DNA from 3 places in the Pseudoalteromonas sp. SR44-2 genome. Region 1 is predicted to be linked to each of the others. Evidence: predicted binding sites of a transcription regulator. Region 1 holds the regulator's gene; each other region holds the start of a gene.
What was found. The regulator sigma-54, encoded in region 1, starts transcription at its own class of promoters, with help from an activator protein. The targets are predictions, from matches to a motif close to GTTGGCACGNNNNTNGNNT.
Positions count from the first base shown of each region.

Region 2: the regulator sigma-54 is predicted to act here: its motif matches at 3,129-3,147, upstream of H5115_RS13235 (BON domain-containing protein).
Region 3: the regulator sigma-54 is predicted to act here: its motif matches at 8,386-8,404, upstream of H5115_RS09195 (flagellar basal body rod protein FlgF).

Region 1 covers NZ_JACJDW010000008.1:33,892-45,076, forward strand. The annotation lists gene mgtE (magnesium transporter) at 1-1,033, opposite strand, end outside; gene H5115_RS06765 (HPr family phosphocarrier protein) at 1,167-1,439, opposite strand; gene rapZ (RNase adapter RapZ) at 1,482-2,327, opposite strand; gene ptsN (PTS IIA-like nitrogen regulatory protein PtsN) at 2,346-2,798, opposite strand; gene hpf (ribosome hibernation promoting factor) at 2,803-3,090, opposite strand; gene H5115_RS06785 (RNA polymerase factor sigma-54) at 3,117-4,616, opposite strand; gene lptB (LPS export ABC transporter ATP-binding protein) at 4,686-5,411, opposite strand; gene lptA (lipopolysaccharide transport periplasmic protein LptA) at 5,408-5,953, opposite strand; gene lptC (LPS export ABC transporter periplasmic protein LptC) at 5,943-6,497, opposite strand; gene kdsC (3-deoxy-manno-octulosonate-8-phosphatase KdsC) at 6,494-7,045, opposite strand; gene H5115_RS06810 (KpsF/GutQ family sugar-phosphate isomerase) at 7,046-8,017, opposite strand; gene H5115_RS06815 (calcium/sodium antiporter) at 8,021-8,989, opposite strand; gene H5115_RS06820 (ATP-binding cassette domain-containing protein) at 9,245-10,060, shown strand; gene mlaE (lipid asymmetry maintenance ABC transporter permease subunit MlaE) at 10,060-10,839, shown strand; gene mlaD (outer membrane lipid asymmetry maintenance protein MlaD) at 10,853-11,185, shown strand, end outside.
Region 2 covers NZ_JACJDW010000020.1:61,686-72,870, reverse strand. The annotation lists gene H5115_RS13255 (ATP-binding protein) at 1-337, opposite strand, end outside; tRNA gene H5115_RS13250 (tRNA-Ile) at 1,077-1,153, opposite strand; gene H5115_RS13245 (hypothetical protein) at 1,407-1,904, opposite strand; gene H5115_RS13240 (YqaE/Pmp3 family membrane protein) at 2,296-2,454, opposite strand; gene H5115_RS13235 (BON domain-containing protein) at 2,527-3,093, opposite strand; gene H5115_RS13230 (LiaF domain-containing protein) at 3,422-4,090, shown strand; gene H5115_RS13225 (VOC family protein) at 4,129-4,545, opposite strand; gene suhB (inositol-1-monophosphatase) at 4,789-5,592, shown strand; gene H5115_RS13215 (ABC transporter substrate-binding protein) at 5,646-6,455, opposite strand; gene secF (protein translocase subunit SecF) at 6,771-7,718, opposite strand; gene secD (protein translocase subunit SecD) at 7,728-9,587, opposite strand; gene yajC (preprotein translocase subunit YajC) at 9,607-9,942, opposite strand; gene tgt (tRNA guanosine(34) transglycosylase Tgt) at 9,968-11,095, opposite strand.
Region 3 covers NZ_JACJDW010000012.1:4,680-15,864, forward strand. The annotation lists partial or broken gene H5115_RS09145 (Ig-like domain-containing protein) at 1-1,540, shown strand, start outside; gene flgN (flagellar protein FlgN) at 1,719-2,150, opposite strand; gene flgM (flagellar biosynthesis anti-sigma factor FlgM) at 2,143-2,463, opposite strand; gene flgA (flagellar basal body P-ring formation chaperone FlgA) at 2,540-3,247, opposite strand; gene H5115_RS09165 (chemotaxis protein CheV) at 3,388-4,320, shown strand; gene H5115_RS09170 (protein-glutamate O-methyltransferase CheR) at 4,341-5,171, shown strand; gene flgB (flagellar basal body rod protein FlgB) at 5,317-5,724, shown strand; gene flgC (flagellar basal body rod protein FlgC) at 5,730-6,161, shown strand; gene H5115_RS09185 (flagellar hook assembly protein FlgD) at 6,175-6,855, shown strand; gene flgE (flagellar hook protein FlgE) at 6,916-8,283, shown strand; gene H5115_RS09195 (flagellar basal body rod protein FlgF) at 8,441-9,184, shown strand; gene flgG (flagellar basal-body rod protein FlgG) at 9,206-9,994, shown strand; gene flgH (flagellar basal body L-ring protein FlgH) at 10,011-10,694, shown strand; gene H5115_RS09210 (flagellar basal body P-ring protein FlgI) at 10,706-11,185, shown strand, end outside.

The DNA.
Region 1 (11,185 bases):
TACCACGGATAACAAGCGTTAATGATTGGCTACCAGCAACACCACCCATAGAAGGGACAATACCGTTAAGCACAGCCAAAATAGGGAGCACATCTAAAGTGCCTTCAAAAAAGCTAGCTACAAAAGCAGCTGCAAGTGCGGTTAGTAAATTAACTCCTAGCCAAACTGAGCGTTTTTTAGAGCTTTTTAGTACAGGCGCGAATGTATCCTCTTCATCATCAAGACCGGCTAGGCTTAATAAGCTATGCTCGGCATCTTCTCGGATTACATCAACGATGTCATCGATAGTAACACGACCGAGGAGTTGGTCGTTATCGTCCACCACAGGGGCCGATATCCAATTATGGCGCTCAAATAATTGCGCTACTTCACTTTCATCCATTGAGATTGGGATAGACTCACAATCTTCATCCATTAAATCGCGCACAATTTTTTCTGGCGGATTAGTTAATAATGTACTCAGCGATAAAGCGCCTATAAAGCAGTTATGTTTATCAACAACATATAAATCATCTGTACCCTCTGGTAACTCACCACGCAGTCTAATATAACGAAGTACAACATCGAGTGTTACATCAGGGCGAATGGTCACCGTATCGGTGTTCATTAGCGCACCTGCTGAACGCTCTTGATATGACAGTGCTTGCGTGGCACGTTCACGGTCTTGAATGTCCATCGCGCTAACAACGTCTTTATAGACGGTATCTGGCAGGCTACGTAATACTTCACCTAAGTCATCGTGGCCCATATCTTCAGTTGCGGCGGCAATGTGCTTAGGTTCCATTTGGGCAATAATGCCTAAACGAACATCTTCAGATAATTCTTCAAGAACATCACCCTGCACATCAGGATCGACCAATTGCCAAAGCAGTCGGCGAATTTTATGCGGTGATGATTCTAATAATAATGCGGTATCACAAGGAGCCGTTTTTGCGAGCATGCGCCTAACTTGAACAAATTGACCACTATTGAGTGACTTCGTCACCTGTTTTAGTTGCTGTAGTGGGTAATCTTGTTCAAAAGCTTCAGGCATTGGCGTCCTTTATAAATTGTTATATTACTTTATGGGGGGGGAGGTGAGTTAACTGGCGTTACTAACCTATCTATTTTATATATCTGTTTTAATTGAAGCATTAGTAATGCGAATATTGTTTTTATAAAACAGGTTATTCTTGTTCATTAAAGCGTTGTGCTATTAATTCTCCAACAGCGTGTAAAGCTTGCTCAGAATCAGGGCCTTTACAAACAACTTTAACTTCTTTTCCTTGGCTACTTTCAAGTAACATTAGTGCAAGTACGCTATCGCCTGCTGCTTCTTTGTCATCTTGGAATAATGTGATTGTCGCATCAAATTGTACTGCTAATTGCGCAAGCACAGTAGCTGCTCTGGCGTGCAAGCCTAATTTGTTTTTTATTAAAAAGGTATCTTCACAATGCATAACTTACTCTACCTAAGCTGAACAGGTGATTATTCAGCTATATTATTTTTCTTGCTCGCGATGGCGAATTTTTACATTGGGATGTGTCATTGCAAAACTTTCACCGATAGTTTGCGCTAAATACACAGAGCGATGTTGCCCGCCTGTACACCCAATAGCAATGGTTAAATAACTGCGGTTATTTCGTTCTAAATGCGGTAACCACGTTTGCACAAATGTTTGAATTTGCCATGTGAATTTTTGCACTATGCTGTGATTAGCTAAATAGTCTTTAACCAGTTGATCTAACCCATTTAAAGGCTTCAACTCAGGTTCCCAGTGTGGATTTGGTAAAAAGCGTGCATCAAATACGTAGTCTGCTTCTTTTGGTATACCGTGTTTAAAACCAAATGATTCAAATGTGACAATCAGTTGCTTATCTTTTTTACCTAAAATCTTTTCACGAATAGATTCAGCGAGTTGATGAACACTTAAATCAGTCGTATCTATCATAAAGTCGGCGCGAGTGGTTAATACATCAAGTAATTCTTTTTCTTTTTTGATGGCTAAATCAAGGGGCAACGAGTCTATTGATAGTGGGTGTAATCTGCGTGTTTCAGAAAAGCGTTTGATCAATGTCTGATCGTCGCTATCTAAATAAAACAACGTAGGGTTTGCAAAGCCAGGCAAGTATTCAAGAATATCGTTAAATTCATCTTGTTCTTTAGGGATGTTGCGCACATCTATGCTAACAGCAATTTTATCGTAGCTATCAGATACACTGCGAACTAATGAAGGTAGTAGGTTTACTGGAATATTATCTACGCAATAATAACCTAAATCTTCTACAACGCGCAAAGCAACCGACTTTCCAGAACCAGAACGGCCGCTTATGATAATTAACTCCATTTAACACCCTTTATAAAACTATGATTGATCGACAATAACTTGGTAAAGCTCAGTATCAGATTTTGCACTGCGTAACTGTTTACAAAAATCTTTGTTGTTTAGTTTATCAGCAATGGTTGCTAGAGTCTTTAAGTGCTGCTGGTTATCGCCATCTGGTACGATGAGTGCGACAAAAATATCAACAGGGCGATTATCGATTGCATCAAAGTTTATTGGAGTTTCGCTAACGAGCACTAAAGCCAAAGGCTCTTCTGCACCGCTCATTCTTCCATGAGGAATAGCAATGCCACGCCCTATACCTGTACTACCTAATTTCTCTCTGCTCATTAAAGCATTAAGAATATCTTGTTGCGGTAAATACGGAAGTTTGTCGTGAGCAAGTTCGCTAATGAACTCTAAAATTCTTTTTTTGCTATTAAAAAGGACCGCAGCTTTGCTGCAGTCCTGGCATATAAGTGAACTTAATTTCATCATATTAGTGTCGAGCAAGCTTCTCTTTGTGTTTGATTACTTGGCGATCGAGCTTGTCGATCAACGAGTCAATAGCGGCATACATATCTTGATGTTCTGTAGAGGCAAATAGCTCAGCACCGCTTACGTGTATTGTGGCTTCTGCTTTTTGATTTAACTTTTCTACATCGAGAATGACATGAACATTATTAATATGATCAGAGTGTCTTTCAAGCTTCGCAAATTTAGTATTAATATAGTCTCTTAGTGAATCGGTTAATTCTACGTGACGACCAGTTAAGTTTAGTTGCATAAGCATTACCCTTTTAGTTTAGCGTCTTAAATCAGACTTTTACGCTGATTTGACGGTGGAATAGCAAGAGATTCGCGGTATTTTGCGATTGTACGTCTCGCTACTTTAATTCCTTGCTCAGCCAATATATCCGCTATTTTGCTATCACTCAATGGTTTTGCTGAGTTTTCTGCTGCGATTAATTTTCGGATAAGCGCACGTATTGCTGTAGATGAACATTCACCACCGTTTTCAGTACTTACATGGCTTGAGAAAAAATATTTAAGCTCAAATATACCACGGGGTGTATGCATGTACTTTTGAGTAGTCACACGCGAAATTGTCGATTCGTGCATTTCTACCATTTCAGCGACATCATTTAAAACCATTGGTTTCATGGCTTCAGGGCCATGTTCAAAAAAGCCTTGTTGTTGCTTAACAATACAATTAGTAACTTTTAATAGCGTGTCGTTTCTACTTTCTAAGCTTTTAATAAACCATTTAGCTTCTTGTAAATGTGAGCGAATAAACTGGCTGTCGCCACTTGATTTTACAGTGCGAGACATTGCCGCGTATTGGCTATTAACACGAATTTTAGGCATGCTATCTGGGTTTAATTCGACAACCCAGCGGCCTTTAATTTTTTTAACTGACACATCAGGAACAACATACTCAGATTCTTCCCTTACAATAGTATCTGCAGGTTTTGGGTTGAGAGTATGTATTAGTGTCATCACTTCTTTAAGCTCTTCTTCTTTAAGCTTAGTTTTTTTCATTAATGTACGATAGTCGCGAGCTGCTAATAGATCAATATGCTCGGTTAAAATCATTTTCGTTTCATTAATGTAAGGTGTTTCTTTATCAAATTGATTAAGCTGAATACACAAACACTCTTGTAAACTACGTGCAGCAATACCAACAGGATCAAACAGTTGGATGCGTTTTAATACCGCTTCAATTTCATCAAGTTCGACTTCGTTATCATCTTCGTTTTCTTGATTAAAGCTTTCTAAAATCTCTTCGCAGCTTAATGTTAAAATACCTGAATCATCGACGGCCTCTACAATCGCAATAGCGATGGCTTCATCGGTAGGGCTAAATGGCGTTAGTTGTAATTGCCACATTAAATACTCATGCAGCGTTTCAGTAGAGGCGCCTTGGTATATTGATTCGTCTTCAGGCATTGGACCTGATGAGGCTGCAGGAGCGGCACTCATGTACTCATCCCAACTGACATCCATAGCCATGTCGTCACTTAGCGTGTCTTTTGCAAGTGCTTCACCAGTATCTTGTTCATATTCGCTCGGAGCATCATCAGCAGATGCGCTAACAGTTATGTCATCGGTATCAGCTTTTTGCTCGTTTTTACCAGCAGCGTCTTCAGAATAGTCTGCCTCTTCAACCTCTAATAGTGGATTACTGTCGAGAGCTTCTTGTATTTCTTGCTGGAGATCCAATGTACTGAGTTGCAACAAACGAATAGCTTGTTGCAGCTGTGGAGTCATTGTAAGTTGCTGGCCCATGCGCAGCTGTAGTGATTGCCTCATGTATCTCTAACAATCCTTTTATGTTGTTATAATTAATACTAGCAGATGCTTAAAGACATGGCGTAAATGTTACAGCCTAAATTGCTCGCCTAAATAAACATCGCGTACTGTTTTATCATTTAATACGTGTTCTGGAGTACCTGATGCAATCAGCTCCCCATGAGAAACAATGTAGGCTTTTTCGCAAACATCAAGGGTCTCTCTTACGTTATGGTCGGTAATTAATACTCCAATCCCACGATTTTTAAGATGTTCTATTATTTTCTTTATATCTAATACCGAAATAGGGTCAACACCGGCAAACGGTTCATCCAGTAATATAAATTTAGGATCTGCTGCCAGCGCTCGTGCTATTTCTACACGACGACGTTCTCCACCCGATAATGCCATACCTTGGCTATCACGAATGTGTTGTATGCTAAATTCATCTAATAAGTTATTGAGCGTGTCTTCTCTGGCTTGTTTATTTAGTTCTTTGCGCGTTTCTAAAATGGCCATTAAGTTTTGATAAACAGTCAGCTTTCTAAAAATTGATGACTCTTGCGGTAAGTAGCCTATGCCTAATCTAGCACGACTATGCATAGGTAAAAGAGTAATATCGTTATCATCAATAGATATTTTACCTTTGTCGCTAGGAACAAGCCCTACAATCATATAAAAAGTCGTTGTTTTACCAGCACCGTTAGGGCCAAGTAAGCCAACTATACTGCCAGCTTGTACTTCAAGGCCGACGTTTTTTACAACTTCACGACCTTTATAGCTTTTTGCCAATAGTTCTGCTTTTAATGTGCTCATGGTTGACCTTTATCGCCTTTTTTACTTTTTTTAGTTTCGATCGGTACTAAAATTGTGTGAACGCGGTCAGTTGAGTTTTCATCTTTTTCGGCACTGATGAGCTGCTGCTCTATGTCGTAGGTAATGCTTTTAGCATTTATTTTTTGTCCGGCTTGCGATACTTGTGCATTACCAACAAGCGTTAAAAAACGCTTAGATACATCATAACGTACTTCATCAGCACTGGCGCTCATAGTCGTGCCGTCTGATTGCTTTTCTTCAAAGTGCGCAGGGCTACCTGTGGCAATTAATAATTGTTTATTATCACCAAGTTCATCACGTTTGTGTACTTCTAGGCGATCGGCTGTAATGCGGCGATTACCGTGAATAATCTCAACGTTTTTCTCAAAAATACCCACATTAGCTTTTAATTGACCTTCTTGCTTGTCGGCACTTATTGAAATTTGATTGGCAGCAGGTTGCGTGTTTTGCTCTGCAGCACTACTATTAAACGCTAGTATAAGTGTAGGAATTATAAGTGATTTTAATATTTTATTGGTCATAATATATGGTTCGCGTATGGTTAATTAGTTTTATCACTTCGGTTTTTAAGTCGGCTTCTAGGCCTTTACCGGTGATTTTTAAATTGGGTCCAGTGATAATGACGGGTTGCTCCGAACGCATTGTTAATAACTTTATATCAACCTGAATATTATCAGCATTGATTTTGTCTATCATGGCGTTATCGGTTAAATTTTTGGCAACCACATTACCTTCTAAAATTAATTGTTTATCTTCGTATAATGTTGCTTCGTCTGCATTTATTTGCCACGTTTGTTGTTCGTTATATAAAGTGAAAATGGGTTTTTCGAAAAACGTGAAACCTAATTGCTGGTATAGCTCCATTTTAGCCGCAGTGACTTTGTGGCTAATTTTACCTTGCTCATCATAGGCTGTCTGTTTGAGCTCAATAGCTATGTAATCAGGCTTAGCAACAACTTCAGGCTCAGCCTGAGGCACAATATTTGTTTGTGTAAAATAAGGGTACCAAAGCCAAACCATACAGCTAATGAATAAAACGCTTAATATTATGCGCGCTGCATTCATGAACTAGTGCCTTGTGTAGTCAATGCTTTACCATTTTCAAGCATGAGCAAATCGGTGAGTTCTCTCACAGCACCAAAACCGCCAGGCATTTGCGTTACATAATGTGACAAACGCTTAATAAGCGGGTGGGCATCATTTACTGCAACGGCAAAGCCTACTAACTCCATAACAGGCATGTCAGGACCGTCATCACCAATATAAGCAATTTGTTCATCGCTAAGGTTGAGTTTATCTTTTAATTCTTGATAGGCAATGAGCTTATTTTCTTGGCCTTGATAAATATGCTGTACGGTTAAGCTGCTCATACGTTGTTGTACTATCTGTGAATGACGACCAGTAATAACAGCTACTTCAAAGCCACTGTTTATAAGTGCTTTAATGCCAAAACCATCTTTTGTATTAAATGCTTTTAGCTCTTCACCTTGATTGCCAAGGTAAATACGGCCATCAGAAAATACACCATCAATATCGCATATAAGTAGTTTTACTTTTTTAGCGCGTGCTTTTGCATCATCGCTCAGCGGTTGATAGAGTTCTTCAAATTGCATTTATAACACTCCTGCTTTTAATAGGTCTTGCATATTTAATGCGCCAATAGGTTGGTTTTTCTCATTGACGACGATTAGGCCATTTATACGTTTACGTTCCATAATATTGAGCGCTTCAGCGGCTAAAATATCTTGCGTAGCTGTAGTGCATGACTTAGTCATAACAACATCTATTTGTGTTGTATGAATATCAATTCTTTGTTCTAAAATGCGACGTAAGTCACCATCGGTAAATAACCCTACGAGTTGCTGATTTTCATCAACAATGGCTGTCATACCTAACCCTTTAGCTGACATTTCTATTAGGGCATCTTTAACTGTTTGTGAAACATCAATAATAGGTGTATTTGCGCCGCTGTGCATAACATCTTTTAAAGTAAGTAATAAGCGCTTGCCTAAACTACCACCTGGGTGAGATAGCGCGAAGTCATCAGCTGTAAAGCCGCGAGCTTCTAATAATGCAACTGCCATGGCATCGCCCATCGCAAGCGTTGCAGTGGTACTTGATGTAGGGGCTAGGCCCAATGAACAAGCTTCTTTTTCTACTTTAATGCACACATGTACATTAGCAAGGGTTGCCATGGTTGATTGCGTATTGCCAGTCATCGCTATCATTTTGGCACCAAGTCGTTTTAAAACCGGAATGATATTTAAAACTTCGCTGGTTTCCCCTGAATTAGAAATAAGCATAACCACGTCATTTTTAGTGATCATACCTAAATCACCATGACTTGCTTCACCAGGATGAACAAAAAACGCAGGGCTGCCAGTACTTGCAAGGGTTGCCGCTATTTTATTGCCAATATGGCCTGATTTTCCCATGCCAATAACAATAATACGGCCTTCACAGTCGTACATTAATTGGCACGCGTTATGAAAATTTTCATCTACATATTGTGCAATATCACTAAGTGCTTGGCGCTCAACATCTAAAACGCGAAGGCCTTGTTCAATAAAGTTTAGCGTTGCCATCATTTACCCTACTTGACTAAAAATATACCCTTGGTAACCCAAAAACGCTATTAGCAATAAGCCGCCTTCTACCCTATTGATACGCTGGGTGCCTCTAAAGTTCAATGACATAATAATAAGAGCAAGTGTTGCACCAATCATAATTAATATATCTCGGCTTACTAACGATGGATCAATTGCTGAAGGATTAATAATACCTGCTAGAGGTAATACAGCTAAAATATTAAATATGTTTGAGCCAACGATATTACCTAGTGCTAAATCATCTTCATTTTTAAGTACACCTGCAACCGAGGCGGCAAGTTCAGGCAAGCTAGTACCAATGGCAATAATTGTTAAACCAATGACTAAGTCGCTTAAGCCGAAGTATTTAGCAATATCAACAGCTGAGCCGATTAAAAAATGAGAACTAACCGGCAAGAGTATCATGCCGACAATTAACCAAAATACCGCTTTTTTAGTAGGTACATCGTTTGGTACATCGTCGCAGGCTTCTGAGACAAATGGGTCATCTTGGTTTTTTGCACGCATAGATACAATGATTAACCCACCGATGAATACGATGAAGCCAACTAAAAGCGCAACACCTTCACTAAATGAAAAGTAGTTATCTGAGAACACATACCAAGTAGCTAAAGATACGAGCATCACTAATGGCATTTCACGTTTTAACGTACTAGATGAAACTGAAAGAGGGCGAAATAGAGCAGTGATACCTAACACAAGTAAAATGTTTGTAATATTAGAGCCAACAGCATTGCCAACGGCTGTGTCGGTTTTGTTAGCTAAAGCGGCAGAGGCTGAAACCATCATTTCAGGGGCTGAAGAGCCCATGGCTACAACGGTCAAACCAACAATAAGTGTAGGTACACCAAAGTTTTTAGCAAGAGCCGCAGCCCCATAAACAAACCTATCGGCACTCCAAACAAGAGCTGCAAAACCAAGAATTAAAATAACAAACGAGGTAACCATTGTGTTAAGCCAGTTATACAAAATACGGATGGCGCGAATAGTAACAAAAGCCAAGATGAAAGTATAAATAAAAGAGTAAGGTCAACTAGGTAACAATGCTGCTTTTAAACAGCTAATTTAAAAATTTAAGCCGGGGTTAAGCTGTTTTAAGCGAGTCTTATAATCCTTTTCATGGGTGTATTACAAAATCTTACGAATTGTTTTTTCCATCTTTGACAAAAAAGCTTTAAAATAGGGGCACTAGTGAACATTTTTATGGAGAGCGACTTGTCGCAATCAATAGTAGAAGTCAAGGATGTTAGCTTTTCGAGAGGCAATAGAACCATATATAAAAATATGAGTTTTAGCGTTCCTAAAGGTAAAATTACTGCGATTATGGGGCCAAGCGGAATTGGCAAAACCACTATGTTGCGTTTAATTGGTGGTCAGCTTAAACCAGATTCAGGTGATATTTTATTTGAAGGTGGCAGCATTCCTAAAATGTCTCGTAAAGAGTTATACGAAGCACGTACTAAAATGAGTATGCTTTTTCAAAGTGGTGCGTTGTTTACTGATATGTCGGTATTTGACAATATCGCGTTTCCTATAAGAGAGCACACAAAGCTAAGTGAAGACCTGATTCGATTAGTTGTGTTAATGAAATTGCAAGCGGTTGGACTACGTGGCGCTAAAGATTTAATGCCATCTGAGTTATCCGGCGGTATGGCAAGGCGTGCTGCACTTGCACGCGCTATAGCACTTGATCCAGAGCTAATCATGTACGATGAACCATTTGCAGGACAAGATCCTATTTCGATGGGCGTATTGGTTAAGCTAATTAAATCGCTTAACGAAGTATTAGGTTTATCGTCTTTAATCGTGACGCACGATGTAACAGAGGTAATGAGTATTGCCGAACACGTTATAATTATCGCCGATCAAGGGGTAATTGGTTCTGGTACTCCAGATGAAATGCGTAATCATGAATCTCCTTTAGTTCAACAGTTTTTAAAAGGCTTGTCGGATGGTCCTGTACCATTTCATTTTCCGGCTCAGGCTTATGCAGACGAACTACTTGGAGAAAAAGCATAATGTTGGATTTATTTCAAAAGCTAGGACATAAAACGCTAGGACGCTTTGCGGCCCTTGGTCGTTCTGCTTATATGCTGTTTAGTGCATTAGCGCATGTTCCTAATTTTAAAAAAGGCACACCGTTACTTGTTCGCCAGCTCTATATGGTTGGTTCGCAATCGTTACTCATTATTATGGTGTCGGGTTTGTTTATCGGTATGGTGTTGGCTTTACAAGGTTACACCGTATTGGTTGGTTATGGCGCTGAAGATAGTTTAGGGCCGTTAGTGGCACTGAGTTTATTGCGAGAGTTGGGCCCGGTTGTTACTGCATTACTATTTGCAGGACGTGCAGGTAGCGCTTTGACCGCTGAAATTGGCTTAATGAAAGCAACAGAGCAACTTTCATCACTTGAGATGATGGCAATCGATCCGCTAAAACGTATTATTGCACCGCGCTTTTGGGCGGGTTTTATAAGCATGCCATTGCTTGCATTGATATTTTCAGCTGTAGCAATTATAGGCGCTCATTTAGTGGGTGTAGATTGGCTGGGTGTTGATACAGGTAGTTTTTGGTCAATCATGCAATCGCAAGTGTCGTTTCAGCAAGACATACTAAACGGTATTATTAAGAGTTTTGTATTTGCCATAGTGGTGACCTGGATTGCGCTTTATAAAGGATATGACTGTGTGCCGACCTCAGAAGGGATCAGCAAAGCAACCACCGAAACGGTTGTTCATTCGTCATTAGCAGTTTTAGGTTTTGACTTTATTTTGACAGCGGTAATGTTTACCAGCTAATAGGGTATAGATAATGAATTCACGGAAATTAGAAATTTTAGTTGGTTTTTTTGTAGCACTTGGCATTTTAGCTTTTGCGATGCTTGCGCTTAAAGTTGCCAATTCAGGTATTAGTGGCTCTGGCGAAACATATACGCTTAATGCCAAGTTTGAAAACATCGGCTCGTTAAAAGCGCGTGCGCCGGTAAAAGTAGGTGGTGTTGTAATTGGTCGTGTTGAATCAATTTATGTTCACCCACAAGAGTTTTTACCAGTCGTTAATATGACCATTGATGCACAGTACTTATGCCGTTTTTCAGACACAAGCTCAATCTCTATTTTAACGTCGGGTATTTTAGGTGAGCAG
Region 2 (11,185 bases), on a different contig from region 1:
CCTTAATAATACTGTTATTTGAAGATTTTGATTTAGAGCTTGTTAGTTCCGAAACAGTCCAATTTTTGTCAGGTGTTGATGCAGAGTACTTTAGCTGCTCAATGACAACCTTTTCAGCTTGCTCTATAGAATGGCCACCATAAAATAAGCCACAATCAACAGAGTCCCATTCCGTTAACTCCGGAGAATTTTCATCATCAAGATTTACGCCTTCAACTGTAACAGCAACCAACGATGTGTCAGGTTCGAGTAATTGTAATGCTAGACGAAGTGCCCACCATTCATGAAAATCATCGCCAGTGTTTGAGGCTCTGGCACCTAAATATTCTGGTTTCATATAATGTAAGTTTCTTTTAAATCCCTGTAAAGATGTCTACTGGGCACACTTTCCTCTTAATAAGACCGAGGACACAACAGACCAACACACAAACTCACAATAGCATGAACCAAAGCTATTAATAAATTTTGGATTATAAATTTTAATTAGTTGTAGTTTCATGCTACTAAAGATAAAAATAAATATTAGCTTATTAGATACTTAATCCCAAACCACTTCGTTCAATTCCTGTAAAGCCATAAATCGGAACCCCGCAAGCGGAGCCCCCTTGCTACGCAACCCTTCGGGCGATTTCTAGCTTGACTGGCTTTTCACTGCGTAGTCTGTGTTGGCCATGGGGTATGCCGCGCCTTTAGGCGGCAAGCGCCTAAAACTTACCAACCTCATAGCGAAAGGGGCTTAAATGAAATCTATGGACTTTATAAACAGGGCTAAAAAGTAGAATTTGCTGATATAGCAAGGTCGGAAAAACCGATTGAACGTACCAATCTTATTGCGTAATTGTAAGCAAATATAGTAGCGCTTAAAACTATTACTAAAGCTTTGTTAACGAAAAGCTTGTTGATTTCACCTAAGTTGAAATTTAATAGAGCCCTATATAGTTCTTTATCGAATCCCTAGATGCTGAAATGAGGTTGTATTAGATAGTTAATAAAAAAAGTTGCTATACTAAAAGTAGCACAGAGGTAGCACGAGGTAATTTCGGTTAGTAGGTATTTACTTGGAAAGCTTTTAAAAGTGGTGGCCCCTCCCAGACTCGAACTGGGGACCTAACGATTATGAGTCGTGTGCTCTAACCAACTGAGCTAAGGGGCCAACTTTATATAACTGCCAGGCAGTTAATTTTTGAAGCGTTCAGTCACAGAGCGACTAAAGCGGGTTGCAGTATAAAAACTTTTTAGGTGCTTGTCACTACCAAAAACCTTTATTTTAACAATCAACAAGCTAACTGCTTAAATAGTAATCTTTTAAGTGGGCATAAACATAAAATGTAAGGTATTTACCGTGCTATTCACTGCATTAAATTATAAACAAAACCTATCCCATATAGTCTTTTATATTTAACCCTCTACTTTTTAAGCAAAGCTAACATATATGTGTAGGCATACAAGGCTGTAAAAAATATGCTTGGGGCTACTGTAAGTGGCAAATTAGGTGTCTGATTAATTACATTCACCATAATCACTAAGCTCGATTGAACAGTAATCGGAATAATAGGCGCAAAAAGTACACCTGCTATTTTTTTGTTACTTAAATACGAGGCGCTAGAGTTAATTGCATTATTGAAGCTTTGTCGTATTGCTACGTTTTGTGGTGTTTTAGAATGAAACATACAAATAATTGGAGTTACAAACGCAAGCGTTACATAACTAAACTTATACTTGTTGACGACCATTTCTAAAATAAAGGTAAAAAACAGCGTTACAAATCCACTATACAAACCTTGCACTAATGCAGCTTGAAGCGTAACCGATTTAGCAATGTCTGCCGCACTATTTGCCCAGTAGGCCCAACTAAAATAAAAAACGAAAGACACAACGCCTGACATTATAAGTCGAATATTCAATTAACTGCCTCAATATGCCTAAAACCTAGTTTAATGATAACACTAGAAGTGAAGGTAATATTGTCACTAAATAATAAAGTATTTGATTGTATATTATAGATGTATAAACACACTAATGTTGAAGATTTCCTAAATGGCATCAAGTCAGAATCTGAGCGCGGCTGTTAGCTGGAAAGCTTATTAGTAAACAATAAGTATAGTTTTAAAATAATATTGGGAGAGAGTTAAGGAAGTAAATCAAAGGGTTGAAGGGCGTTAAAAATTGGATTTAACCTAAAAAACTATCTAAAAACTATCTAAAAATTCTTTAAAAACTAATATTGTGAGCCGATCGGTACTAAAGTATTTAGCTAAACCTCAGTAGTCGGCTTACACAATATATAATCTGTCATTATTTTTTCGCAATAATGTAGATTGCATGTATTAACCCTGGGAAATAACCTAGCAGTGTTAATAGAATATTTAACCAAAAATGCATACCTAAGCCAACTTGCAAAAACACACCTAATGGCGGTAATAAAACCGAAAGTATTATACGAATAATATCCATGATCAAACTCCATTTAAATTAAACATTGAAAAGACTTAAAGCCCAGTATTACTGGGCCTTAACTATACTGTATTATTCAGCAACAATAGCTAGTTTATCAACTACGTCGCGAACATCTTCAGCATTTTTAGCAATTTTAACTGCTAGTTGCTTTTCAGCTTCAGACTCTACAGAGCCATTCAGAGTTACCACCCCGTTGTCGGTATCAACATCAATGTCTGTACCACCTACTTCTGAGTCAAACAGGAAGCGAGTTGTGATTACAGTGGTGATTTTAGCGTCCGTTAGGTCGTTATCATCATCGTCCATCATGTCGTTGCTTTTATCTTCGGTGTCCATGCTTTTAACAACAGTAAGGCTGTTGTCAACATCAGTTACACCATCTAGGCTAAGTACAAGTTCTTCTGCTAGCTCTTTATCGAGTTCGCTATTAACTTTACCTGTAAGTACTACCTTGCCATTTTTTACATCAGTGTTAATGTCAAAGTTGTTTAGATTAGTGTTCATAAGTAGAACGGTTTCTGCCTTACCATCAATCCAAGCATCTTTACTTTCGTTTTCCCAGCTGTTTGCTTGGGCACCCATAGCCGTAGTACCAAGAACTAGAGCTGCGATAATAGATTTGTTAAATGTTTTCATAATCTTTCTCCTTTTGATTAAAGACACTTTAACTAATGCGAGCTTCAGGCCAACTTTATTTATACTTAAAATTCAAAGACTTGAATTAATTAAAAGATAAAACCTTATCTATGTTTGTGTAACTATTTACAGGCTACTCGGTAAAACTTTCTCAAATAGTGAAAATAGCTAGATAATTGCTCTTTTGGTTAATCTATCGTTAATATAACAAAACAAAAAACACCGTTAAAAAATAACCAATTGATAATTAATGAAATTATATTTGGTACGCGGTTTGCAGCCTAACTACAAGAGCAGTATCAATAGTAAATATAATAAGGAATAACTCATGTCTGTAAAAGTTGAAGACCGCCCAATAGAGCAAGTACGCGAACAAGTGATTGATCAATTAATTTATAATTACAGTCATGGTGTTATTTCTGTTGATGCATTCGAAAGACGTTTAGATAATGCGATGGATGCACCTAATAACGAAGCTCTGCTAGCCTTAGTAGAAGACTTAACACTTAATACCGATCAGCAATATAAAGCAGAAAAACAATCGCAATTTACACCACATTATAGTGCACAGCAAAACAGTGATGATGATTTTACATTACGCAGTATTTTAGGATCTAACGAGCGAAGTGGTCAGTGGGTTGTGCCAAAAAATATATATTTGAGTAACTTTATGGGATCGGTGGTGCTTGATTTTACCGATGCTATTTTTGCGCATCAAAATGTAACTATTCACGTTAACTGTATTTTTGGTAGCGATGAAATTTACGTACCAGAGCATGTCAATGTAGTGTCTAAAATGTTTTGTATTTTAAGTAGCCTTGAAAATAAATCTGTGTCGCTTAACAAACGCCAAGGCCCTACAATTCATATTGAAGGAAAGGCAGTAATGGGCTCGGTTGAGGTGAAAATAAAGCGCACAATTAAAGAAAAATTTATAAGTTTTGCAAATGAGCTAAAAACCCAGTTTGGCACGGGTAATAATAATCGCTCACTATAATTGAGTAGCAGCACTTTAGCGTGCTGCTTAGTATTTTATTATAAATCGTTATTTCGCTCGCTTGGTATATCACTTAAATACTCTACAAACTCAACTTCAAACCCTGCAGGATCAATAAAGTAGACATTCTTTCTGAAAGGATTCTCGTTACCTTGCTTGCTTAGAGTAAAACCCACTTTATTTAAGCGCATTACTACTGCGCTTAAATTATTAGTTACATAAGCAAAGTGTGCAAAACCAATTTGATGGCCCGATAAGTTTCTGTTTTCACCTTCACCATGACTGCTTATCGCAATGTAATGCGTGTCATCTCCAAAGTGTACCCAGCGTCTTGGTTTTCCATGCCAATCGCCTCTGCCCTCACTTCTAATCGACCAATGTGGAAATACAGCGCGATAAAATGTAAGCATACTATCTATATCACTCGCGACTAAGTTTACGTGCTCTAAATACATAATGTTATCCTATCAGTTAAGTTAGGAGCACGATAAAACCTCAAGTTAACTTTAGGTAAAGTGTTATTTAAAATTAATTTATTTAAATGCAGATAATTATTTTTTAAAAATATATACACTTTTCAATCTTGTATAAAAAACAAACACAAGTATTTGGGGTTTATTGTTTACTTTATGGCAAAAGTCGCTAAAATACGCCGGCTGAAATATATAAACGTTCTTTTACAACCCAAAGGTAATACCATGCATCCAATGTTAAACATTGCGGTTCGCGCTGCGCGCAACGCAGGCAAAATTTTACTTCGCGCAAGTGAAGATTTATCAAAAGTTGAAGTGCAACAAAAAGGCGCTAACGACTTAGTAACTAACATTGATAAAGAAGCCGAAGCCGTAATTCGTGACACTATTTTACAGTCTTACCCTACTCACTCAATTGTTGGTGAAGAACTAGGTGAGCATAAAGGCAAGGATGATGATTACCAATGGATTGTAGATCCTATCGATGGAACAACTAACTTCATCAAAGGTATCCCTCATTACGCGGTTTCTATCGCACTTAAAGTTAAAGGTCGTTTAGACCAAGCTGTTATTTATGATCCAATTCGCGGTGAGCTTTTCACTGCATCTCGCGGTCAAGGCACTCAGTTAAACAGTAAACGTCTACGCGTTAGCAAAACTACGGTTCTTGCAGGCACTGTACTTGCTACTGGTTTCCCGTTCAAAAACAAAAACCACATGGATGCATACACTGAAGCGTTTAAAGCATTATTTGTACACACTGCTGATATTCGCCGTGCAGGTTGTTCTGCTTTAGATATGGCATACGTTGCAGCTGGCCGTGTTGATGGATTTTTTGAAATTGGTTTAAAACCTTGGCACTCTGCTGCGGGCGAACTAATGGTTAAAGAAGCGGGCGGTATGGTTGTAGATTTCGCCGGTGGTAATAACTATAACCACAGCGGTAATATTATCTGTGGTTCACCAAAACTGACTCAAGCAATTATTCGCGAAATTCGTCCAGTATTAACTGAGTCGTTACTTCGCTAATTAAATGCTATTAATAGCATACTAAAAAGGAGCTCAGGCTCCTTTTTTTGTGCTTAAAAATAAGGGTTATCTAGCTTCAGTTCTACTGTTTTACCTTTTTCGTAAGGTAACGAGTTTAAATCTTTTGCGAAATATTCATCAAATAAAGCATCAAACTCGCCATTTTTTTGCATTATCTCAAGCCCTTTTTTAATTGCCACTGCAAGCTCTGGCTTACTATTTGATACAAAATAATAAAACCCTGTTGGATAACTCATATATAAATTAGGTACTATTACTAGGTTACTTTGTTTATTTGCCGCTAGCTCTGAATTAACCTCGATAAATGAACGTGGGAAGTAATCAATACGCCCTGCACTTGTTAAGGCAAACATAGCCTGATAATTTGCAAACGGCCTTATATGCAGGCCATTAAACGCCATTATTTTTGTATCAGGCCAATCATGACCTTGCACCGCAGAAAGCCTACCTAGCTGATCTAAGCTAGTAATACCTTTAAATCTAGCAATGCTGTTCTTACTTGTTAATAGCGCCCTCTTACCTATGTAGCCTTTAAATAATGGGATTTTAATCGCAATAGCTAAAGACTCTCTTTCGGGGCTGCTCATACTCCAGTATAAATCTAAATTTTTTGTATCGAGCGCTATTAAAGTACGTTGTTGATGGGGATGAATTAAAACGGGGTTAATTTCTGCAGGGTATTGTGCGCTCACCAATGCTTTTTCTAATAGTTCGTTAAGGTAGTCGTCACGAGCATATTGCACACGCTGCTCCTGCGCTATATTTACGATATTTACCTCACTCGCTAAAGCGCTGCATACAAACAAACTTACTACGTTAATCAAATACTTTAATGGCAACATAATTATCACCCTAGTTATTATCGGTAGTTTTAACAGTTATTATTGATAGTTTAAATTATCGCGTTATTTAAGCTAAATAACTTCCGGCGCCTAAGTATAAGGTGACGATATTATGTAACTGTACTTATTCATAACCACGCTATTAATACTTAATTTAAATACATAGTAAGACGTTACACTCATGGCGTGCTCTACAAAGTTAGCACTGTTTATTCATACTTGCACAGTAAAGCTAAAAAAATCGTGAGCAAAAATATATATTACAGGCAATAAAAAACCGCTCATTGAGCGGTTTTTAAAGTAGTTACAAAACCATTACGGCATAGCGTCTTGGTCTGCGCCTTCTTTTTCAATTACTTCTGGTATTAAATCTTCTTTGCTTACACCCATCGCTATAGCAACAGAGCTTGCAACATAAATCGAAGAATAAGTACCAATAAACACACCAAACAGTAATGCAGTTGCAAAACCATGAATAGTTTGTCCGCCCCATGCAAACAAGGCAATCAATACTAAAATAGTCGTGATTGATGTTACAAGTGTACGGTTAAGTGTTTGCGTAAGTGAAATATCAATAATTTCTATCGTATCGTCAATGCGTACCTTACGGAAGTTTTCACGTATACGGTCTGATACAACAATCGTATCATTGAGTGAATAACCAATTACCGCAAGAATTGCCGCTAATATAGTTAAATCGAACTCTAAACCTAATACCGAAAATAAACCCACAGTAATGATAACATCGTGTAGTAGTGCACCTACCGCACCTACTGCAAAGCGCCATTCAAAACGAAACGCAACGTAGATTAAGATACAAATAAGCGCAGTTAACATGGCAAGGCCACCCTGCTCTTTTAAGTCTTCACCTACACTTGGGCCTACAAACTCAATACGGCGCATTACTACGCTGTCATCTGCTTTTTTAAGTGCATCGATTACTTGGTTACCAATCACTTCAGCTTTTACATCGCTACCGCGTGGTGCCAAGCGAACTAAAATCTCTTGGCTTGAACCAAATAACTGCACTGATGCATCAGCAAAACCATTATCAGCTAGTGCATCACGTACTTTTTTAAGGTCAGCCGGTTGTGAAAAACCCACTTCTACCGCAGTACCGCCGGTAAAATCTAAACCAAAGTTTAAGCCTTTGATAAAAATTGATGCAAACGACGCTAAAATTAGTAGCGTCGAGAAACCCATAGCCACTTTTCGAAGAGACATGAAACGAAGGGTTCTACTACCCAAACTTAAAATTTGCATGTCTGCTCCTTAAATCGAAAGTTTATCAATGCGTTTACCACCAACAAATAAGTTGATTACCGCACGGGTACCAACGATGGCTGTAAACATTGAAGTTAAAATACCAATCGCAAGTGTCACTGCAAAGCCCGCAATCGGACCAGTGCCCACTGCAAACAGTATAATGGCAGCAATTAGTGTCGTGATGTTGGCATCAAATATAGTGCTAAATGCGCTATCGTAACCAAAATGAATCGCTTGTTGAGGGCTACGGCCATCGGCCAGCTCTTCACGAATACGTTCGAAAATAAGTACGTTAGCGTCAACCGCCATGCCTACCGTTAATACAATACCGGCAATACCAGGTAGCGTAAGTGTAGCGCCCGGAATTAAAGACATAACACCTACAATTAGTACTAAGTTAGCCGCAAGCGCAAGGTTTGCAACCATACCAAAACCTTTGTAGTACACAAGCATAAACACAAGTACAAACGCAAAGCCAAGTGCAACCGCAGTCATACCCGCTTCAATATTTTCTTGTCCTAAGCTTGGACCTACTGTGCGCTCTTCAACAATTTGAATTGGCGCTACAAGTGCACCAGCACGAAGTAGTAAGCTTAAGTTATGTGCTTCTGCTGGATTATCAATGCCGGTAATACGGAACGAGCGATCAAGACGAGCTTGAATCGTTGCCACGTTAATAACTTCTTCAACTTTAATAGGTGGAAGTGCTTTACCGTCTGCATCTTTTTTACCTGATGGCTTGTACTCAATAAATACCGTTGCCATACGCTTACCAATAGCACGCTTGGTAAAGGCATTCATTTTTGCCCCACCTTTGCTATCTAACGTAATACTTACTTGCGGACGTTGGTATTCATCAGCGCCAGATTGCGCGCCCGTAATATGGCTGCCCTCTAAAATAATACGCTTTTTAAGTACAACAGGGTAACCGTCGCGGCTCATGATCATTTCAGTACCCGCTGGGATACGACCTTGGGCAGCAGCACTAATATCTGCGTTTTCGTCTACTTCACGAAATTCAAGTGTTGCTGTCGCGCCTAAAATTTCTTTAGCACGTGCAGTGTCTTGAATGCCTGGTAGTTGAACAATAATACGCTCAGCGCCTTGGCGTTGTACGTTAGGCTCTGCAACACCAATTTGGTTGATACGGTTACGAATAATCGTTTCATTTTGCTTGATAGCGTAGTCACGAATCTCTTTGAGTTTTTGCTCACTCATTGTCGCAAAAAATGCTTTATCGTTACTGCTGTCATCAATGTAGACATTTAGCGGGTAGCGAGTTTCTAAAAAGCTCTCTGCCGCATTTTTGTCTTCTTCGGTACGCATTTCTACACGCATACGATCGGAGCCTGCTACGCGGCGAACACTACGATAACGTAGTTTTTCTTCGCGCAGGTCACTGCGAAAATCTTGTTCCATTTGCTCAAGCTGGTTATCAACCGCTGTTGCCATGTCGATTTCCATGGTGAAATGTACGCCACCACTTAAATCAAGACCTAGCTTCATAGGGTTACCACCAACCGCTTTTAACCAAGCTGGTTGAGCAGGTGCCATATTAATAGCAGAAATGTAGTCATTGCTCAGCGAATCACGCAGTAAGTCATGCGCTTTAAGTTGCTCTTCAACATTTTTTAAACGAACTAAAATTTGTCCATCTTCAAGTATTGTCGATTTAGCGGTTACATTATTTGTTTTAAGGATTGCGTTTACTTTGTCTACAACACTGAGATCGACATCAGCGCCTTTAGCACCTGAAACTTGTATGGCCGGATCGCGACCATACAAGTTTGGAGAGGCATATAAAAGGCCAATGGCTACCACAGCTAAAACAAGCAAATACTTCCAAACTGGAAACTTGTTTAACACGGGGTCGTCCTTATTATTTTTATAGCGACTTCATTGTGCCTTTTGGCAATACTGCAGATACTGCAGATTTTTGTACTGTAACTTCTGCTTGCTCGTTTAAAGAGATAACGATGAAATCTTTCTCTTCAGAAATTTTCACAATTTTACCCACTAAACCGCCTTGGGTAAGTACTTCATCACCTTTAGCCATCATACTCATTAAGCTTTTGTGCTCTTTAACGCGCTTAGCTTGTGGGCGGTAGATTAAAAAGTAAAAAACCAAACCGAAAATAGCTAACATTATTAGCATTTCCCAACCACCGCCTGCCGCAGGTTGACCAGCTGCTGCGTGTGCATTTGAAATAAATAAACTCATGATACTTCCTCTTTAATTTTAAAGTTTAATTTTTTATATCTGCTAACTCTGGCACATCTTGGCCTCGGAGAGCATAAAAATCTTGTACAAATTCTTCTAATTTACCTGCGCTAATTGCATTACGTAAACCTTCCATAACACGTTGATAGTAACGTAAGTTATGAATTGTGTTTAGTCGCGCACCTAAAATTTCGTTACATTTATCAAGGTGATGCAAATAAGCTCGTGAATAGTTTTTACACGTATGGCAATCACACTCAGGGTCAAGTGGCCCTGTATCTGTTTTATGCACTGCGTTACGTATTTTTACTACACCCGTGGTAATAAATAAATGGCCGTTACGCGCATTACGTGTTGGCATAACACAGTCAAACATATCAATACCACGGCGAACCGACTCAACTAAGTCTTCTGGCTTGCCTACACCCATAAGGTAACGAGGCTTGTCTTCTGGCATTTTAAACGCACAATGATCAAGGATATTCATCATTTCGTTTTTAGGCTCGCCTACTGATAGGCCGCCTAATGCATAACCGTCAAAACCAATTTCTTCAAGACCAGCTTGTGATTGTGCACGTAATTCTGGGTACATACCACCTTGGATAATACCAAATAAAGCAGATGGATTATCGCCATGCCCTTCTTTTGAGCGCTTAGCCCAACGAAGAGATAACTCCATAGAATCTTTAGCTTCTTTTTCAGTTGCTGGGTATGGCGTACACTCGTCAAAAATCATAACGATGTCTGAGCCTAAGTCGCGCTGTACTTCCATCGACTTTTCAGGCGACATCATAATTTCATCACCATTTACTGGAGATTGAAATAAAACGCCTTCTTCAGTGATTTTACGCATTGCGCCTAGGCTAAATACCTGAAAACCGCCTGAGTCAGTTAAAATTGGGAAGTCCCAATTCATAAAGTCGTGTAAATCACCATGTTGCTTGATGATCTCAGTACCTGGGCGAAGCATTAAATGAAAGGTATTACCTAAACATATTTGCGCACCAGTGGCTTTAACTTCATCTGGCGTCATACCTTTTACAGTACCGTAAGTACCAACAGGCATAAAAGCAGGTGTTTCTATTACACCACGGTCAAAAATCAAGCGGCCGCGGCGCGCTTTTCCGTCAGTACAATCTAATTCAAATTTCATATCATCCTCAATGTCGGAAAAACAGTCCAACAAGCTATAATTTAACCGCCTGATTCTACCCTTTTTGCCTCACTAATACTATTAGCTGCG
Region 3 (11,185 bases), on a different contig from region 1:
TCAATTACCTGTAACCAATAACTCGCTACCGACTATTACAGGGATAAGTGATGCACCAGCAGGTACAAATGTGAGTGTTGTTATTACTGATGATAATAACGATTCACAAACTATTACCGCTCAAGTTGCAGGCAATGGCACATGGTCTGTAACAGCTACCAGCGCGCTTAGTGAAGGTGGTTTTAGTGCTACTGCGACAGTGAGTGATGCTGCGGGTAACTCATCAAGCGATACAATGGTGTCAAGCACAGACTACACAGCGCCAACTGTAGTCATAGATCCAATATTGGTAGGGCAAGATACAACACCTACTGTTACGGGGTCAGTAACTGGAAGCTTTGCAGGACAAAATGTTATAGTTATGTTTACTGATTCAGCTGGTGCCACTCATAATGTTCAAACAACAGTTGGGCCTGATGGAACTTGGAGCGTGACCTCTACACAAGTACTTCCTGAGGGTAATTACAGCGTAGATGTAAGCATTGCTGATAGCGCAGGTAATACAGGTACGCAATCATCAAGTAGCGCAATTGACTCAGGTATTACAATTGACTCGGGGTTAGAGCTAACCGCAGATCAAAATCCGCTTGTTACAGGGACTGCTGGCGCAGGTGAAACTATATTAGTCACCTTTAGCGGTGCAACAGAAGTCACTAAACAGGTAACTGCTAACGCATCCGGTGAATGGAGTGCTTCACCGGATACGGAGTTAACTGATGGGGCTTATACTGTAACAGCTGTCGCAACTGATGCATCAAGTAATACAACATCAAGCGGTAGTTTATCTGGATTGGTTATTGATACTACACCGATCAACTTTACAGTAGAACCTGAGTACTTACTTAATTTATTGGGTATAGGGATATTGGTTGGCTACGAAGGGACATCTGATGGCGGTGAGGGAAGTAAGGTCTATATTCTCGACTCATTAGTTTTAGGCATTGATTTAGCATTAACTTCAGCGCCATATGCAGTTGTAGATGCTCAAGGTAATTGGGACTCGACCAACTTAGATCTGAATGCTTTAGGTTTACTGGGTACAGGCCTTGAAAACACGTATTTCTATACTGTGGACGAAGCTGGTAATTACCACGTTAAAAATGGAAATGATGTATTTATAGAGTCAGGCAACATTTACGATAGTGGAGTAAGCGCTGCTTCCGGCGACACAATCCCTGAATCATTTAGTGAGGAGTCGGCTTTAGGCGATACAACCCCTAATGAAGTTTCAAGCAACAACGTATTAAGCACTGAAACGATTGATTTAGGTAACTTGAGTGGTCTATCAGCACCTGAGCAAACTGTGCAAGTAAGTTCGGTGGAGCCACTTAATATTAATGACGTAATCATTGATGAAGATGCAGAGCAGCTTATAGCGCTAAATACACTGGTTGAGGATGAAGGTTCTGCAATTGCTTATACTCCAGCTCAAAGTGGAGGAAGCATTGATGCAGCAGCACCTGCGGTTGATGTACAAAATCAATCGGAAGAGATGATTAAACACTTAATTGAAAGTAGTAATAATCAAACGGATATTTAATATCAATAAAGCCCTCTTAATTATTTTTTTAGGGGGCTTACATTATTAAGCAAATTGATATTATTTGACTTGGTCATAATAAATCCTAAATGTGTAAACACATTTCAGGACGAGACAAGGACATTAAAAAAGCCTTATTGATTTATCAATAAGGCTTTTTTAATGTAAAATTTTGGGCTTACGCTTTTAAATTACGAACCAATTTACTCTCGGTATTTACAGATTTACCGGCTTGGTCGTAGGTCATTGACGTTGGTGCGCCAATTAATATCTCTTTTAATTGTTTAACACTAAGTTGCGCTTGACGGGCAGCATGAGCATTAACATTATTTTGTTTTTGGCATTGTGCAAGTTGAGTTTTAACTTGGCTAATTAGCTCAGATATTTCAGGGCTTTGTGTATCGTTACTGGCAATGAGCTTACTTAGCTCTTTATCTAGAGTGCTTAGCTTAGTTAAAAAAGACATTTTTTGTTGGGCAATTTCTTTTAAACCAGCACCACGTCGTGAGGCAATAGCAGTAAGCTCATCGTTTAATAGCGTGTGTAAAGAGTCTAAACAACTTACTTGTTGGTTTAGCTTTACGCTAATTAAACTATTATGATCAGCCATACACGTTAAACTCAAAATCAGCTAAGTTTTTAGCAAGCTTTTCACTGTCCACTTGGTATTTACCTTCAGTTATTGCTTTTTTTAGCTCAGCAACTTTATCGCTGTCAAAGCCAGGCGATTGCTGTGCTTTATCTTGAAGCGTTTTTAATTGCTGCGCTTGCGGCGTTAAACTTACAGAATCACTTGCAGCTTTAGGCGAAGGGGCCTGAGCAGCTTGTGTATTTGCGTTATCTTTTTTTAAATCAACTTGTTGCTGCTTTGCATTTGTTAACGCATTAGCTTGTTGATTACTGCCATTAACTTGATTAACCATAATAATAAACCCGTATATTACCCAACTTATGCCATGTTATCGGCATATACGTAGGATACTTTAGTATAAATCTAAATTAAATATTCACCTGAACAGACTCTACACCATCTACTCGCGCATTTAAAACTTTACCTGATTTTTTGTTTTTTATTTGTATCTGTTCGCCCAAAGTACCGTCTTCTAAAGCAATACCTGTGGTTTTAATTCTAAGACCCCTCAGGTTTGCGTAAATATTAACAGAGTCACCTTTACACACCATGCAAATTTGGTTTAGTAATACTGGCATACCACTTCTAATATTTCGTTTACTTCTACTACCTATTAGCATTGTGGGATCATCTAAGTACTGTATTCGTACAAAGTGAGTTGGTTTCATTTCAATACTTAAATGCGATTTAGTTATTACTTCACCGCGGGTTAAATTAGCAGTAGCAACAACAACTGGGGCCATTTCAACAACTCTAACATGAACGTATTGAGCCCACGTTTGAGCATCATTGCACTTGGCTTGTAAGGTTACTTGGCGGTTAAATGGTGGCTCATCGGATGTTGATAATTCAAGCTCTGTATTACAGACACGATCAGGAATGCGACTGTCTAAAGGCAGAGCACTTAATTGAGTATTAGTATTTTGTAATGTACCAATTTGCTTAGCTATGTAAGCAACGGCCATGTCTTGTAATAAATCTTTACTAAACACTTTAGCTTGCAAAGGGAATACAAAGCACAAGCTAGTAACAAAATAAAAAACACTGTATCTTCTGATTTTTTTTAACAAACTCATAATGTTTCGACTATGCTTATGGTTTCAAACAGGGTATAAATATTTTGCGTCAAAAAGTAGACGCACCCGCGATGTTATGTAGCTTTATAAATAGAAAGCAATTATCGTTCCGTATTATTTGTTTTCTTTAGGAGATTTGAATGGCAGGCATTTTAGACTCAGTAAACCAACGCACACAGTTGGTTGGGCAGAACCGCCTAGAATTACTTTTATTTAAGCTCAGAGGGCGTCAGCGTTTTGGTATTAATGTATTCAAAGTGAGAGAAGTGCTGCAATGCCCTCCACTAACAAGCATGCCAAAATCTAATCCGTATATTCGTGGTGTTGCACATATTCGTGGTCAAACCATTTCGGTTATTGATTTATCAATGGCTGTAGGTGGGCGCCCAATCGACAACATTAAAGACAGCTTTATAATCATTGCTGAATACAACCGCTCTGTGCAAGGGTTTTTAGTGGGCGGAGTTGAACGTATTGTAAATATGAATTGGGAAAAAATAATGCCACCGCCATCAGGCGCCGGACGTTATTCATATTTAACAGCAGTGACCGAAATCGAAAATGAATTAGTCGAGATTCTCGATGTAGAAAAAATTCTCAACGAAATTTGTCCAGTAAACACAGAAGTAAGTGCTGAAGTTGCACAAAGTGGCGATATTCAAAGAGATTTAGGCGAACGTATCGTATTTATTGCAGATGACTCTGCTGTTGCGCGTAATCAAGTTAAACGAGCCTTAGAGCCGCTAGGTGTTCAAACAGAGCTTGCTAAAAATGGTAAGGAAGCTTTAATTAGGCTTAAAGAAATAGCAGAGCTTGATTGTAAAAATGATATTACAGAGCGAGTAGCATTACTTATCTCAGACGTTGAAATGCCAGAAATGGACGGCTATACCTTAACAGCTGAAATAAAAGCAGATCCCAAACTTGCACCTTTGCATGTTATTTTGCATACCTCTTTGAGTGGTGTTTTTAACCAAGCGATGATTGAAAAAGTAGGGGCAGATGACTTTATTGCTAAATTTAACCCAGATGAATTAGCAACAGCGGTTAAAAAGTGGGTTCATTGTGATTAACAAAAATAGGTGCTACTAACTTGAATAATAAAGATTTGCAGCAAAGTGAATACGACCAGTTTCGTTCGTTTTTAGAGCAGCAATGCGGCATTGTTTTAGGTGAAAATAAACAGTATTTAGTTAAAAGCCGACTTGCTCCGTTAATGACTCGATTTAATGTGGGATCTTTATCGGAATTGGTTAGTAAAACTCTCGGGCCTCATGAGCGGCAATTAAGAGCCGCTGTGGTTGATGCAATGACCACCAACGAAACTTTGTGGTTTAGAGATCAATACCCATTTGAATTACTCCAAAACAAGCTTTTCCCAGAATTTAAAGATTTAAGAAGACCTTTAAAAATTTGGTCTGCTGCCAGTTCGTCAGGCCAAGAACCTTACTCAATAGCTATGTCGGTTGCTGAATTTAGTGCTAAGCAACCAGGTGTGCTTCGTATGGGGGCACAAATTATTGGTACCGACATATCTAATACCATGCTTGATATGTGTAAAAATGCAGAGTATGACGCGCTGGCACTCGCCAGAGGGTTATCTGCAGAGCGTCGTAAAAAGTTTTTTAAAGACAGCGGCAACGGTATGGCACAAGTAAACGATACAATAAAAAAACAAGTTAGTTTTAGGCATTTAAATCTGCTTGATTCTTACGCGTTAATGGGCAAGTTTGATATTATTTTTTGCCGAAATGTACTAATTTATTTTGCGCCTGAAATAAAAGCTAAAATTATTAACCAGTTTGCACAAGCGTTAAATCCAAACGGTTACCTATTTTTAGGCGCGTCAGAGTCCCTAACTGGCCTAAGTATTGAGTTTGATATGGTTAGGTGCAACCCTGGTATTATTTACCAAAAGAAGTAATTAAGCTAACTCCCTTCCCTAAAACGACGCACCTAGCGTCGTTTTTCTATTTAGATACATAGCCTTATAAAAATATAGCAAGCCCTAATATTAATGGCTTATTTTTTGCTTTATTAATGGGTAAGTCAATTTTTTGGAGAAGGTTATGGCTATCAGTTTTGATAAAGCATTAGGTGTGCATCCGCAAGCCATGTTGATCCGTTCACAGCGAGCAGAATTAATTGCAACTAATATAGCTAACGCTGATACGCCTGGCTATAAAGCAAAAGATATTGATTTTGCCTCTGCTTTAAAAGCGGCAAGGTCAACCCAGCAAAGCGGCAATACTATGGTAAGAACTAATGATAAACACATTGGTGGAGGTACTCATAGTATGGGCAGTTCAGAATCATTTCGTTTGCCAAATCAATCAGATACAGGTGATGGTAACTCGGTTGATATACAAGTGGAACGAAACTTGTATACACAGAATGCTATGGAGTATCAGGCCAGCTTGCAATTTTTAAGTGGCAAATTTAAAGGCCTGAATAAAGCTCTCGGTAGTCAAGGATAAAAATTATGAGTTTATATAATGTTTTCGATATTGCAGGTTCGGGTATGAGCGCACAAAACGTTCGCTTAAATACGACAGCTAGTAATATTTCTAATGCTAATACCATTAGTTCATCTCAAGACAAAACGTACCGAGCGCGCCAACCTGTATTTGCGGCTGAGCTAACAAAGGCTTCAGCATCAGTAAGTAACCAGCAGGGCTCCGCAGTTGGTGTTAAAGTTTTGGGCATTGTTGAAAGCGATGCACCATTGCAAATTGAATATAACCCAAACCATCCAAGTGCGGATGAAAATGGCTATATCTATAAACCCAACGTTAATGTTGTAGAAGAGATGGCAAATATGATTTCTGCCTCTCGTTCTTACCAAACAAACGTGCAAGTTGCTGATGCAGCTAAGCAAATGCTAAGTAAAACACTGTTGCTAGGGCAGCGGTAACCGAGGGTAGGTTATGAGTAACGATATTAGTACATCTTCATCCTATTTAGACTCTATACGCTGGCAAGAGCAACAAGTTGCTACCAGTGATAATGAGAGTGATGCGTTAACACAAGAAGACTTTTTCTCTTTGTTAACTCAGCAATTATCGTATCAGGATCCCAGTAACCCTGCGGATAATGACCAAATGATTGCTCAAATGACTAGCTTTACGATGGCGCAAGGGATTACAGATTTAAATACTAATTTTGAATCTTTAGCCTCTTCAATGACATCTAATTCAGCACTGCAAGCATCTACACTTGTAGGCAAACAAGCTTTACTAGAGTCAAACACTCTGGATTTAAATGAAACAGGTGATGCCAGAGGCTCTGCAGTAGCAGAAGAAGCCGTTGATAACTTAAAAATTAAAGTTACTGATGCATCAGGTCAGCTAGTAAGAACTATTGATATGGGTTCTCAGCCAGCAGGTGCGGTACGTTTTGCGTGGGATGGCAAAAATGAAGCTGGTGAGCGTTTACCTGAAGGTGAATACTCAGTAACCGCAGAAGGAAGTACTGACGGTGAATTTTCAAGCTTACCCATTGCTACATTTAAGAACATTGAAAGCGTTAATATTAATGGCTCAAGTGGCATTATTATTAACACTAAAGAAGGTGCGGTTAGGTTGACAGACGTCGCAGAAATCGCGTAATAAATTTTAATTATACTTCGCCTGTCAGCAGGCTAAATATTAACAGGTTAGAGGTGAATTATGAGCTTCAATATTGCATTAACTGGCTTAGCTGCCGCACAAAAAGATTTAGACGTAACTGCAAATAACATTGCAAACGTTAATACTACAGGTTTTAAAGAGTCACGCGCTGAGTTTGCCGATGTTTACGCATCGTCAGTATTTAGCTCTGGTAAGACTAAAAATGGTGACGGTGTGCAAACAACCATGGTTGCGCAGCAGTTTCATCAAGGCTCACTACAATTTACAAATAACTCACTTGATTTAGCAATCACTGGTGAAGGTTATTTTGCGATGACAGACGATTTATCTTCGCAAGATTTAACATATACACGTGCAGGTGCATTTAAGCTTAACCAAGATAACTTTATGGTTGACGCAAAAGGTAACTTTTTACAAGCATTCCCTGTTGATTCTTCTACAGGTGATACAACGTCGGTAAGTTTGAGCACAACAAACCCAATTCAAATCCCTGATTCGTCTGGTTCACCTCGCGCAACAGAAAATGTATTTTTGTCGTTTAACTTAGATGCAACAGCAGATGCTCCGGGTATTGCTTTTGACCCAACATCTAGTGGTACTTATAACTCATCTACGTCAACAACGGTATATGATTCACTAGGTGAACCACATATTTTACAGTACTTTTTTGCTAAAGAAGATGATGCCGCAGCAGGTGGTACAGATAACAGTTGGGAAGTATACGCAACACTCGATGGCAAAGTAGTTGATGCCACAACTGGCGGAGAACAAACCGCGCCCTATACACCACTTACCACCCTTGGTTTTAACTCAAGTGGTTTACCATCAACAACAGGTGGTGCAGCAAATACAAATACAACTACTTTTGATGAAATACTACTACCAGCGGGTTCTGGTACTGGTTTATCAACATTACTAGACAATGGTGCAACTTTCCCTGGTACTGGTATTGAGCTTAACTGGCGCGATGAAAATAACACAGCTGGACGTATTCCAACTCAGTATTCAAGTGGTTTTGAAGTAAAAGCACTCGATCAAGATGGCTCAACAGTAGGCCGTTTAGCCGGAATTGATATAGGAACAGACGGTAAAATTGTCGCTTCTTACAGTAATGGTGACTCAACATTCCTAGGCCAAGTGGCTATGGTACGTTTCCCAAATTCACAAGGATTATCACAAGTGGGTGATACAAGCTGGAAGCAAAGTATTGATTCAGGTGAACCTGTAGCGGGTGAAGCCGGTTCGGGTACGTTTGGTGGAATTAACTCATCAGCGCTTGAGCAATCAAATACTAACCTTACAAACGAGCTTGTAGACTTAATTACTGCACAGCGTAATTACCAAGCAAACTCACGTGCGCTTGAAGTTAACTCAACTATTCAGCAAAGTATTTTGCAGATTCGATAAGCTAAACCCCATTAAATATATTAGGCTGCATTTTTGCAGCCTTTTTTATAAGTCCTCTTTGTAAGCCCTTCTAAATACCTCTCAATGTTGCGTCAAATTTAATCTGGCACCTATTTTGCATTTATAAGTTCAGAGATTTTTTATGTGAGTCGATACTATGGACAAAATGGTCTACATTGCGGCCTCTGGCGCTAAGCAAAGCCTACAAGGGCTTGCGCTTAAAGCCAATAATTTGGCGAATGCAAATACAACAGGATTTAAAGCTGACTTTGCCCAGGCGCGTTCTATGCAAGCGTTTGGCGAAGGTTTGCCTACACGTGTATTTTCAATGCAAGAGCGTCCGGGTTCAAACATGGTATCGGGTGGCATTGTTCAAACCGGGCGAGACTTAGATATCGCAATGAGCGATAACGCATGGCTTGCTGTGCAAGATGCCTCCGGTAATGAAGCTTACACAAAAGTGGGTACGTTAAACGTTACTGCTCAAGGCATGCTCGTAACCAGCCATGGTCGTCAAGTTATTGGCGAAGGGGGACCTGTTATTTTACCCGTCCCAGTCGAAAAAATAGGGTTTAGCCAAGATGGCGCTATTCAAGTTCGACCACAAGGCGCTCCCGCTAACTTTTTAGAAGAAATCGACACGCTTAGAGTGGTAGAAGCAAATAGCTCACAGCTCGAAAAAGGTAACGATGGTTTATTTAGACCAAAAGCAAATGTAACAGTAGATACCTCTGCCAATGTAAAAGTTTTAAGTGGTTCGCTTGAAATGTCGAATGTGAATCCGGTTCACGAAATGGTCGACATGATAAGCCACCAGCGCCAATTTGAATTACAAGTGAAATTAATGAAAACAGCTGAAGAAATTGACGAGCGTCAAGATCAGTTATTACGCATAGTTTAACTTTAAAGTGAGGACACGATTATGAATCCAGCATTGTGGATCAGTAAAACGGGGCTAGACGCTCAACAAACCGATATATCGGTTATCTCAAATAATTTAGCGAATGCGAGTACCGTAGGTTACAAAAAAAGCCGCGCTATATTTGAAGATTTACTTTATCAAAATATTAATCAACCGGGTGGTCGTTCATCGCAAGATACCGAAATGCCGTCGGGCTTAATGTTAGGTGCGGGTGCTAAAGTTGTAGCTAACCAAAAAGAGTTTACGCAAGGCAACATGTTGACCACCGAAAACTCACTAGATTGGATGATTTCTGGCGAAGGTTTTTTTGAAGTACTGCAACCAGATGGCAATATTGCTTACTCGCGCAATGGTCAGTTTACTACTGATGGCGATGGACGAATTGTGACATCGGGCGCAGGTTATGTGATCCAGCCAGAAATGAATGTACCAGATGACGCGCAATCAATTACGGTTTCGCAAGACGGCGAAGTATCTGTACGTGTTGCAGGCCAAGCCGATAACGTGGTCATTGGTCAGCTGACTATTAGTGACTTTATTAATCCATCGGGCCTTGAGCCAATTGGTCAAAACCTTTATACCGAAACCGCTGTAAGTGGTGCGCCGGTACAAGGTAATCCTGGTGTTGAAGGGTTAGGTAGCATTATTCAAGGCTCACTCGAAACATCAAACGTAAATGTAACTGAAGAGCTCGTAAACCTAATCGAAACTCAGCGTATTTACGAAATGAACTCAAAAGTAATTTCGGCCGTTGACGAAATGATGAGTTATATCAATCAACAGCTTTAATAGAGTAGGGGGAATTATGCGTAATATTATTTTATTTACAGCGGGCACGTTATTTTTAAGTGGCTGTATGTCTACGCAAAATAGTGAAGTAGTGCAGGACGACCCTTACTACGCACCTATGTACCCCGAGCCTATTTTAGAGCCGCTGGTAGCAACAGGTTCATTGTTTAATACTCATACATCAAACGACTTATATTCTGATAAAAAAGCGCTACGTACTGGCGATATAATTACGGTTAAATTGCAAGAGTCTACTCAAGCAACAAAGGCCGCTAAAACAGAAACAGACAAAGAAACCGACGCAAGCTTAGATCCCGTTATTGGATTAGGTGGTCTACCTGTAAATATAGGTGGCGATAGTATTCAGTTTGGTATTGGCAGTGATTCGTCGTTTACGGGTGATTCAAAATCAAACCAGTCAAACAGCTTGGTGGGCGATATTTCGGTTAATGTTATGCGCGTTTTACCTAATGGTAATTTAGTTATACGCGGCGAAAAATGGCTAACGCTTAATACTGGCGAAGAGTTTATTCGTTTAGAAGGGCTAGTACGCCCTCAAGACGTAAGCGCCGATAATACGGTTGAATCAAATCGTATCGCTAATGCACGTATTCAATACTCAGGTAAAGGGCAAACGCAAGAGGCGCAAAGTCCTGGTTGGCTTACACGTTTCTTTAGCAGTTCGCTGTTTCCATTTTAGAGGGTAACAACATGAATAGCCTTAAAGCTTTATGTTTAGTTGTGTTATTAGGTTGGCAGTTTACTGCCAGTGCTGAGCGCATAAAAGATGTGTCTATGGTTGAAGGCGTACGCTCTAACCAATTAGTCGGTTATGGCTTAGTGGTTGGTTTACCGGGCACCGGCGAGCAAAACTCATACACACAACAAAGTTTTAGAGGCATGTTGAACAGCTTTGGTATTACGCTACCTTCAACTCAAAGTCCTAAAATTAAAAATGTTGCCGCTGTTGCTGTACATGCAGAATTACCTGCATTTAGAAAGCCCGGGCAAACAATAGATATTACGGTTTCTTCTATTGGTAGTGCAGGCAGCTTACGTGGCGGTACTTTACTACAAACTTTTTTAAAAGGTGTAGATGGTAACGTGTATGCAATTGCCCAAGGTAGTTTAATTGTCGGTGGCTTAGGCGCACAAGGCCTTGATGGCAGTAGAGTTGTAATTAACACCCCT